2 regions of the Vallitalea guaymasensis genome follow, and region 1 is predicted to be linked to the other one. Evidence: a T-box and tRNA genes for the amino acid it is inferred to sense, from the RefSeq annotation. Region 1 holds a T-box; the other holds one or more tRNA genes.
The links. A T-box is a leader RNA that pairs with one kind of tRNA and senses whether it is charged. The one in region 1 lies ahead of proS (proline--tRNA ligase), so its partner is inferred to be a tRNA-Pro.
Positions count from the first base shown of each region.

Region 2: it has a tRNA-Pro gene. The T-box ahead of proS (proline--tRNA ligase) is inferred to sense a tRNA for this amino acid. The anticodon was not compared.

Region 1 is NZ_CP058561.1:2,065,077-2,068,501, reverse strand. It holds gene HYG85_RS09290 (hypothetical protein) at 1-352, shown strand, start outside; gene proS (proline--tRNA ligase) at 526-1,962, opposite strand; T-box leader at 2,009-2,219, opposite strand; gene HYG85_RS09280 (hypothetical protein) at 2,538-3,425, opposite strand, start outside.
Region 2 is NZ_CP058561.1:1,467,825-1,471,249, forward strand. It holds gene HYG85_RS06700 (DUF3899 domain-containing protein) at 136-552, shown strand; gene HYG85_RS06705 (CYTH domain-containing protein) at 643-1,116, shown strand; tRNA gene HYG85_RS06710 (tRNA-Leu) at 1,234-1,315, opposite strand; tRNA gene HYG85_RS06715 (tRNA-Lys) at 1,407-1,480, opposite strand; tRNA gene HYG85_RS06720 (tRNA-Gln) at 1,485-1,556, opposite strand; tRNA gene HYG85_RS06725 (tRNA-His) at 1,569-1,642, opposite strand; tRNA gene HYG85_RS06730 (tRNA-Arg) at 1,676-1,749, opposite strand; tRNA gene HYG85_RS06735 (tRNA-Gly) at 1,793-1,863, opposite strand; tRNA gene HYG85_RS06740 (tRNA-Pro) at 1,872-1,946, opposite strand; gene HYG85_RS06745 (metallophosphoesterase family protein) at 2,013-2,510, opposite strand; gene HYG85_RS06750 (XTP/dITP diphosphatase) at 2,560-3,168, opposite strand; gene rph (ribonuclease PH) at 3,377-3,425, opposite strand, start outside.

The DNA.
Region 1 (3,425 bases):
AGTTAATGATATAACTGGTACTAAAAATGAAATGGAAATATTAAGTAATATCATGACAATAGAACCTGATGGTTTTTATGCAATTGACTTATACGCAGAAGATTTATTAGGAACTAAGGAGATGATTGAAACTGATAGCCTAAAATTAAAATTTGATGATGAGTATGAATCATTTATAAATAAGGATAAAAAAGAAATTAATGCTTATTTAGAGGTGTATGATAGAAAGATTAAAACTGATTTAACATTAAGTGATAAGTCCTGGAATTTATTCCTATTTAACAATAAATATTTGGATCCGGATGAAATAAATATCCAAGTAAATGGAGAATTAGTTAAGTTAACAAAATAAAAATAAATATTAATATTAAGGTAGAATCATATATTAAGGATTCTACCTTATATATTAGTCAGCACAAAATAATTAAAAGGAAAAGGAATAACCAATCCTACGCTTAAAAGGATATTGGCTATTCCTTTAATACATATTTATAACTATATCAGATAGCCCATTAAAGAATTAAATTAATATGCCTTACCCCAATAAACCATTTTTTTAGCTGGTTTACCGCAGCAAATACACACATCCGAAATTTCTTCCTGTTCAAATGGGATACATCTAGATGTAGCACCTGTTTCTTCTTTTATCTTTTCTTCACAGGCAGTATCACCACACCACATTGCTTTTACAAAACCTGGATTATTGTTCATTATATCCGATAATTCATCCATAGTTGTTGCAGTGTAGGTATGTTTATCTCTATGGATTCTTGCTTTTTCAAGCATACTTTTTTGTACATCTTCTAAAAGCTCAGTTACTTTTGTTTCTAGTTCATCAAGAGATACAAAATATTTCTCTCTAGTATCTCTTCTTACAATTACAGCCTGATTTTTCTCTATATCTTTAGGTCCTAATTCGACTCTTAGAGGAATACCTTTCATTTCATGTTCACTAAATTTCCATCCAGGACTCTTATCAGAATCATCAATCTTAACTCTAGCAAATTTGCTAAGAGCTTCCTTCACTTCATTAGCTTTATCAAGTACCCCTTCTTTTTTCTGCATGATAGGTATGATAATAACTTGTGTTGGAGCAATCATTGGTGGAAGAATCAATCCGTTATCATCTCCATGAACCATTATTATACCACCAAGTAATCTTGTTGACACTCCCCATGATGTTTGATGAACATGAGATAATTTGTTGTCCCTATCTGTATAAGTAATATCAAAAGCCTTAGCGAATCCATCACCAAAATTATGAGATGTACCAGATTGAAGAGCTTTTCCATCGTGCATTAAACTTTCAATAGTATAAGTTGCTTTTGCTCCTGCAAATTTCTCTTTATCTGTTTTTTGCCCTTTGATCATTGGTATAGCAAGAACATCTTCACAGAATTTTGCATATAGATTAAGAATATTAATTGTCTCTTCCATTGCCTCATCAGCTGTAGCATGAGCTGTATGACCTTCCTGCCATAAGAATTCTAATGAACGTAGGAATGGTCTTGTAGTCTTTTCCCATCTAACTACAGAACACCATTGATTGTATAACTTAGGTAAATCCCTATAGGATTGAATCTCATTAGAATAATGTTCACAGAATAATGTTTCTGAAGTTGGTCTTACACATAATCTTTCAGTCAATTTTTCTGTTCCTCCATGTGTAACCCAAGCTACTTCTGGAGCAAAACCTTCTACATGGTCCTTTTCTTTTTCAAGTAAACTCTCTGGTATGAACATTGGCATATAAACATTCTCATGTCCAGTCGCCTTGAATCTGTCATCTAATTGTCTTTGAAGTAATTCCCATATGGCATAACCATAAGGCTTTATAACCATACATCCTCTAACACTTGAATAATCAACTAGCTCAGCTTTTTTAACTACATCAGTATACCATTTAGCAAAATCTTCATCCATTGATGTAATTGCTTCTACAAACTTATCTTTCTTAGCCATAGTTTCACTCTCCTTCTATATCTATATATTAAAAAAACTCCATCCCAAAAGGGACGAAGTTATATTCGTGGTACCACCCTAGTTAATAATCAAAAAATACAATTATTATCTCGTGACCTTATAACGTAAGGTAACCGCTGCATTTTCATACAGAATTCCAAGATAGGTTCAATATTGGTCTCATAGAAGTTTCCCAGCTATAACTCCCTCTCTGAAATGATACATCAATATCTACTAGTTCTCTTCAACATCAAATATCTATAATTAAATTTTAATTACTATTTATTATATGATTCTAATGTAGAATATCATTTTTGTCAAGGCGTGTAATTTTTATATTTCTATATAAATTATAATCTATAGTTATGTTAATTAAAAGAAAAAGTGTTTTGTGATTATACTTACGATTATTTGGAAGCAAAATAGTATATGTATATGTGAAGTAGTGAGGCAGGACGCCGAACCCAGCTTTTTGTTCAGGACGAACAAGTAGCTGGCGAAACATATACATATACTATTTTGCAAAAGCCAAGTCAGAACAAAATACTTTTTCTGACTTACTTGCAATATTACTACTATTCTTTAATAACATCTTTAACCTTTTTAATCAAATAATATATTAAAACTATAATCCATACAGTAACAAAAGGTATAAAAGCTGACAAGAAAATGTTGCTGACACTGAATTCAATACTACCAATAAATTTAATATCAATAAAATTGATACTTGAACAGTACCCTAAAGTTCCCATAAAAATACCTAGTGAAACTGAATATATAATAGCATTTCTTATTAACTTATCTTTATCCATTTTAAACACTATATAGGCAACAATCAAAGCAAAAATGATAATTGCTAAATATCTAATATACATATTATTCTCAAAAGTCAAATCAATATTAATATATTTACTCAATGCTTCTTGAAGTTTATCATTAAATTCCATTGTAAGACCTATCATATAAAAGAAACTGTAAGCAATCATATTAGGTAACATAAGTATTATAGCAATAATTATCAATATACCATGCTTACTATAGTTACCAAATCCCATTATAAGAGCTACTAATATGATAATAATTCCTATTAATCCCATTATTCTATAAGTATTCTTAAAAGCGTTAATTCCACCATTTTTAGAATCACTTTTATAATTAAGCTTTATAAAAAGTTGAATCAATAAACTTAAAATAAAAGTAGTAAACAGATTACTAAAAGTAGCAAAATTAATTGGTATACCTTCTACTAGATTTCCTTTTGTAATCAAGGAAATAAAAAATTGTAACAAAGCAAATATCAAGGAACTTATTACATAAACAATAACATTAGATGAATCAATATTTCCTTTTCTATTAATTTGCTTATTAGCTAACCAAAAAGCTATAACAGGTATAAAAATAAAAATTAGTATTCCAAATTTAATAGTACCTACAGTGTTAAATAATGAAAAGTTGAATATCAT
Region 2 (3,425 bases), 600 kb from region 1:
TATGCTGAATAATGATGAAATTAAAATCTATGTATGTTGAAAATAAATATATTATGATATAATATTTATATTCTTATTGAGTAACATAAATAACATATAAATAGAAATTATAAGTTTAATCAACGGAGGACTATTATGAAAAAAAATGTTAAAAAAATTATTATTTATATATTGATTGCTATTATTGCCAGCTTATTACTTGCCGTTTTTGATAAAAGATTAACAACCCATTCAATAACTCTATTTCATATTTTTTTAGAGAAACTATTTTTGGTTAATCTACTTATCTTTATTATTACCGGAATCGTATTCATTGATGATCAAGGCACTTTCAATGTTTTTAAATACTCTACTAAACATTATAGAGCATCCGTTTCAAAAAAATACAAATATCGTCTACAGCAAGAATACGCATTAAAATCTAAACAGGAAATAAAAGAGTTTTTAAAAGAAAAATATCTCTACGCACCAAAGAAGCATAGTTCAACCACTACATTTTTCTATTGCAGTATTATAATGTTGATAATCTATATACTATTTATAGGCTTATAGCATGTAATAAATTATAAATGCACAAAAACTATTATATATCTTAATAATTGATAGAATACCATTTTAAATAGAAAGGATCAGATTAGCTTCATGGAAATAGAAAAAAAGTATCTCATTAACCTACCCTTAGACAAAATAACAAAATACCCACATATTAATATAGAACAAGGTTACATCTGTACCAATCCTGTCATCAGAATTAGAAAAACTGATGAATCTTACTATGTAACCTATAAATCCTCTGGTTTAATGATAAGACAAGAATTTGAAGATAAAATCTCAATGGAGCAATATAATACTTTAAAATCCAAAGTAGATCATAATATAATAAGTAAAAAAAGATATTATATTCCTCTTGATAAATCATTGACTGTAGAACTTGACATTTTTAATGATAAATTAGAAGGATTAATCATGGCAGAAGTGGAATTTGATAGCGAAGAGTCAGCAAACAGTTTTATCCCGCCTAGTTGGTTTGTGAAAGAAGTAACATTTGATACTAGATTTCATAATAGTAACTTATGCAAAGAAGAAAACATTCGTTTTTTGGATACTCAATTATAATCATATTTAATTAATGAAGAAAAATTTTATACTCATGTTCATTGCATATATATTTATATTAATATGATATATATGCATACAAGCAAAAAGCACTTGGATACCAAGTGCTTTTATCAATGCGGATGAAGGGAGTCGAACCCCCACGCCGTTAGGCGCTAGATCCTAAGTCTAGTGCGTCTGCCAATTCCGCCACATCCGCGCATTGTGTAAATTACCTATACAATAATATAACAATTATTTAATTATGTCAAGTAATTTTTTTATTTTTTTCTTACTTTTTTTGTAAGCCATGAGCCACCTGGGATTCGAACCCAGGACACCTGGATTAAGAGTCCAGTGCTCTAGCCAACTGAGCTAGTAGCCCAAAACTGGGTAGGCAGGATTCGAACCTACGCATACTAGAGTCAAAGTCTAGTGCCTTACCGCTTGGCGACTACCCATTAATATTATAGGGTGAGTAATGGGATTCGAACCCACGGCCTCAAGAGCCACAATCTTGCGCTCTAACCAACTGAGCTATACCCACCATATATTTAGCAACTTATATTTAATTGCCTAGCGTGCCTGCAGGGATTCGAACCCCGGACACGTGGCTTAGAAGGCCACTGCTCTATCCTACTGAGCTACAGGCACATCACAAGTTCAATGCCTTGTCTGTAATCATTTCTAATTACAAAGCGGGTGATGGGAATCGAACCCACGTATCCAGCTTGGAAGGCTGGTGTTCTACCATTGAACTACACCCGCATAAGGTATCGGGGTGACAGGATTCGAACCTGCGGCCTCTTGAACCCAAATCAAGCGCTCTAGCCAAGCTGAGCCACACCCCGTTGCTTATGATATTTGCTGTCCTTTTTCGAACGCAAGAGTTATTATACACACGCTTCAAACAAATGTCAATAGTTTTTTTGTTTTTTTTCCATTTTTTTTATTGTAATATGGAATTTACCGTTATTTTCTATCTCTAATATACCGAAACTACAACCTTTACCATCTCTTGGCAATGAAATACTGCCAGGATTAATAATTGTAATATCATCTATATTCTCTACTAATGATACATGTGTATGTCCAAATAGCACAAGATCTACCTTTTTCTGTTTAGCAGCCTTTAATATAGTATCATACTCCCATTTAACATCATAGTAATGTCCATGAGTAATAAATATTTTCAAGCCATAAAAATCAAGTATTTTTTCTCTAGGTGCATAAGAATTAAAATCACAATTACCAGGCACAAAATCTATAGGTACATTAGAAATTATCTCTAGTTCTTCAACATCTCTCTCATAATCACCCAAATGAATTATTCTATCTATATCTTTTGTATCTTTAATTACTTTTATTACATTTCTCAAATTTCCATGTGTATCACTAATTACAAGTATCTTCATATATTCTCTCCGTTTTATGACTCTAACTATTTCTTCATATTAAATACAACTACTTACAGCCGTTTCTATGGCTTTCCATCTTAGCCTTCATACTTCTTAAAGCCTTACCCCTATGACTTATCTTGTTTTTTGATTCATTATCCATTTCAGCTGTTGTACATGAATATTCTGGTACATAAAAAATAGGATCATAACCAAATCCATTACTCCCTCTCTCTTCATGGATAATAATCCCTTCTACAGTACCTCTAGTAGTTAAAACTTCACCATCAGGAAATACCGCGGCAATAGCACACACAAACCTTGCAGTCCTATCTTTCTCCTCTACACCTTCCAACTTATCAATAATCATCTTATTCTTAATCCTATAAGAAGTATCCTCTCCACCAAATCTAGCAGAATAAATACCAGGAGCCTTATCAAGATAATCTACCTCAAGTCCCGAATCATCAGCCATAACAATACAATCAGCAATCTTCATAACTTCTTTAGCCTTGATAATTGCATTCTCCAAGAAAGTAGAACCATCCTCAACTATATCTATATCTATTCCTGCATCCTCCATAGATATAACCTCATAATTAGTATCCTCCATAATCATATTTATCTCTTTTATCTTTCCCCTATTCTTAGTAGCAAAAATAATCTTTTCCTTCATCAACACGTCTCCTCTTATCTTCAGTAATAATCTATTAAATCACCAGTAAAATCTAATTAATAATATTATAGAATATATCTATTCTACCACCGTAGCCACTAGAGCTGTGTAATAGTTGATTTTTACGCAGACCGTCTGCTCCTCAAGGTAAGGCAAGTAAAAATCAACTATTACACACTCCTCTACCCACACGTTAGCCAACTAATAATTAATCCTCCAATACCTCTTTTTGCAACTTAATAAGCTCCTCTACTCCT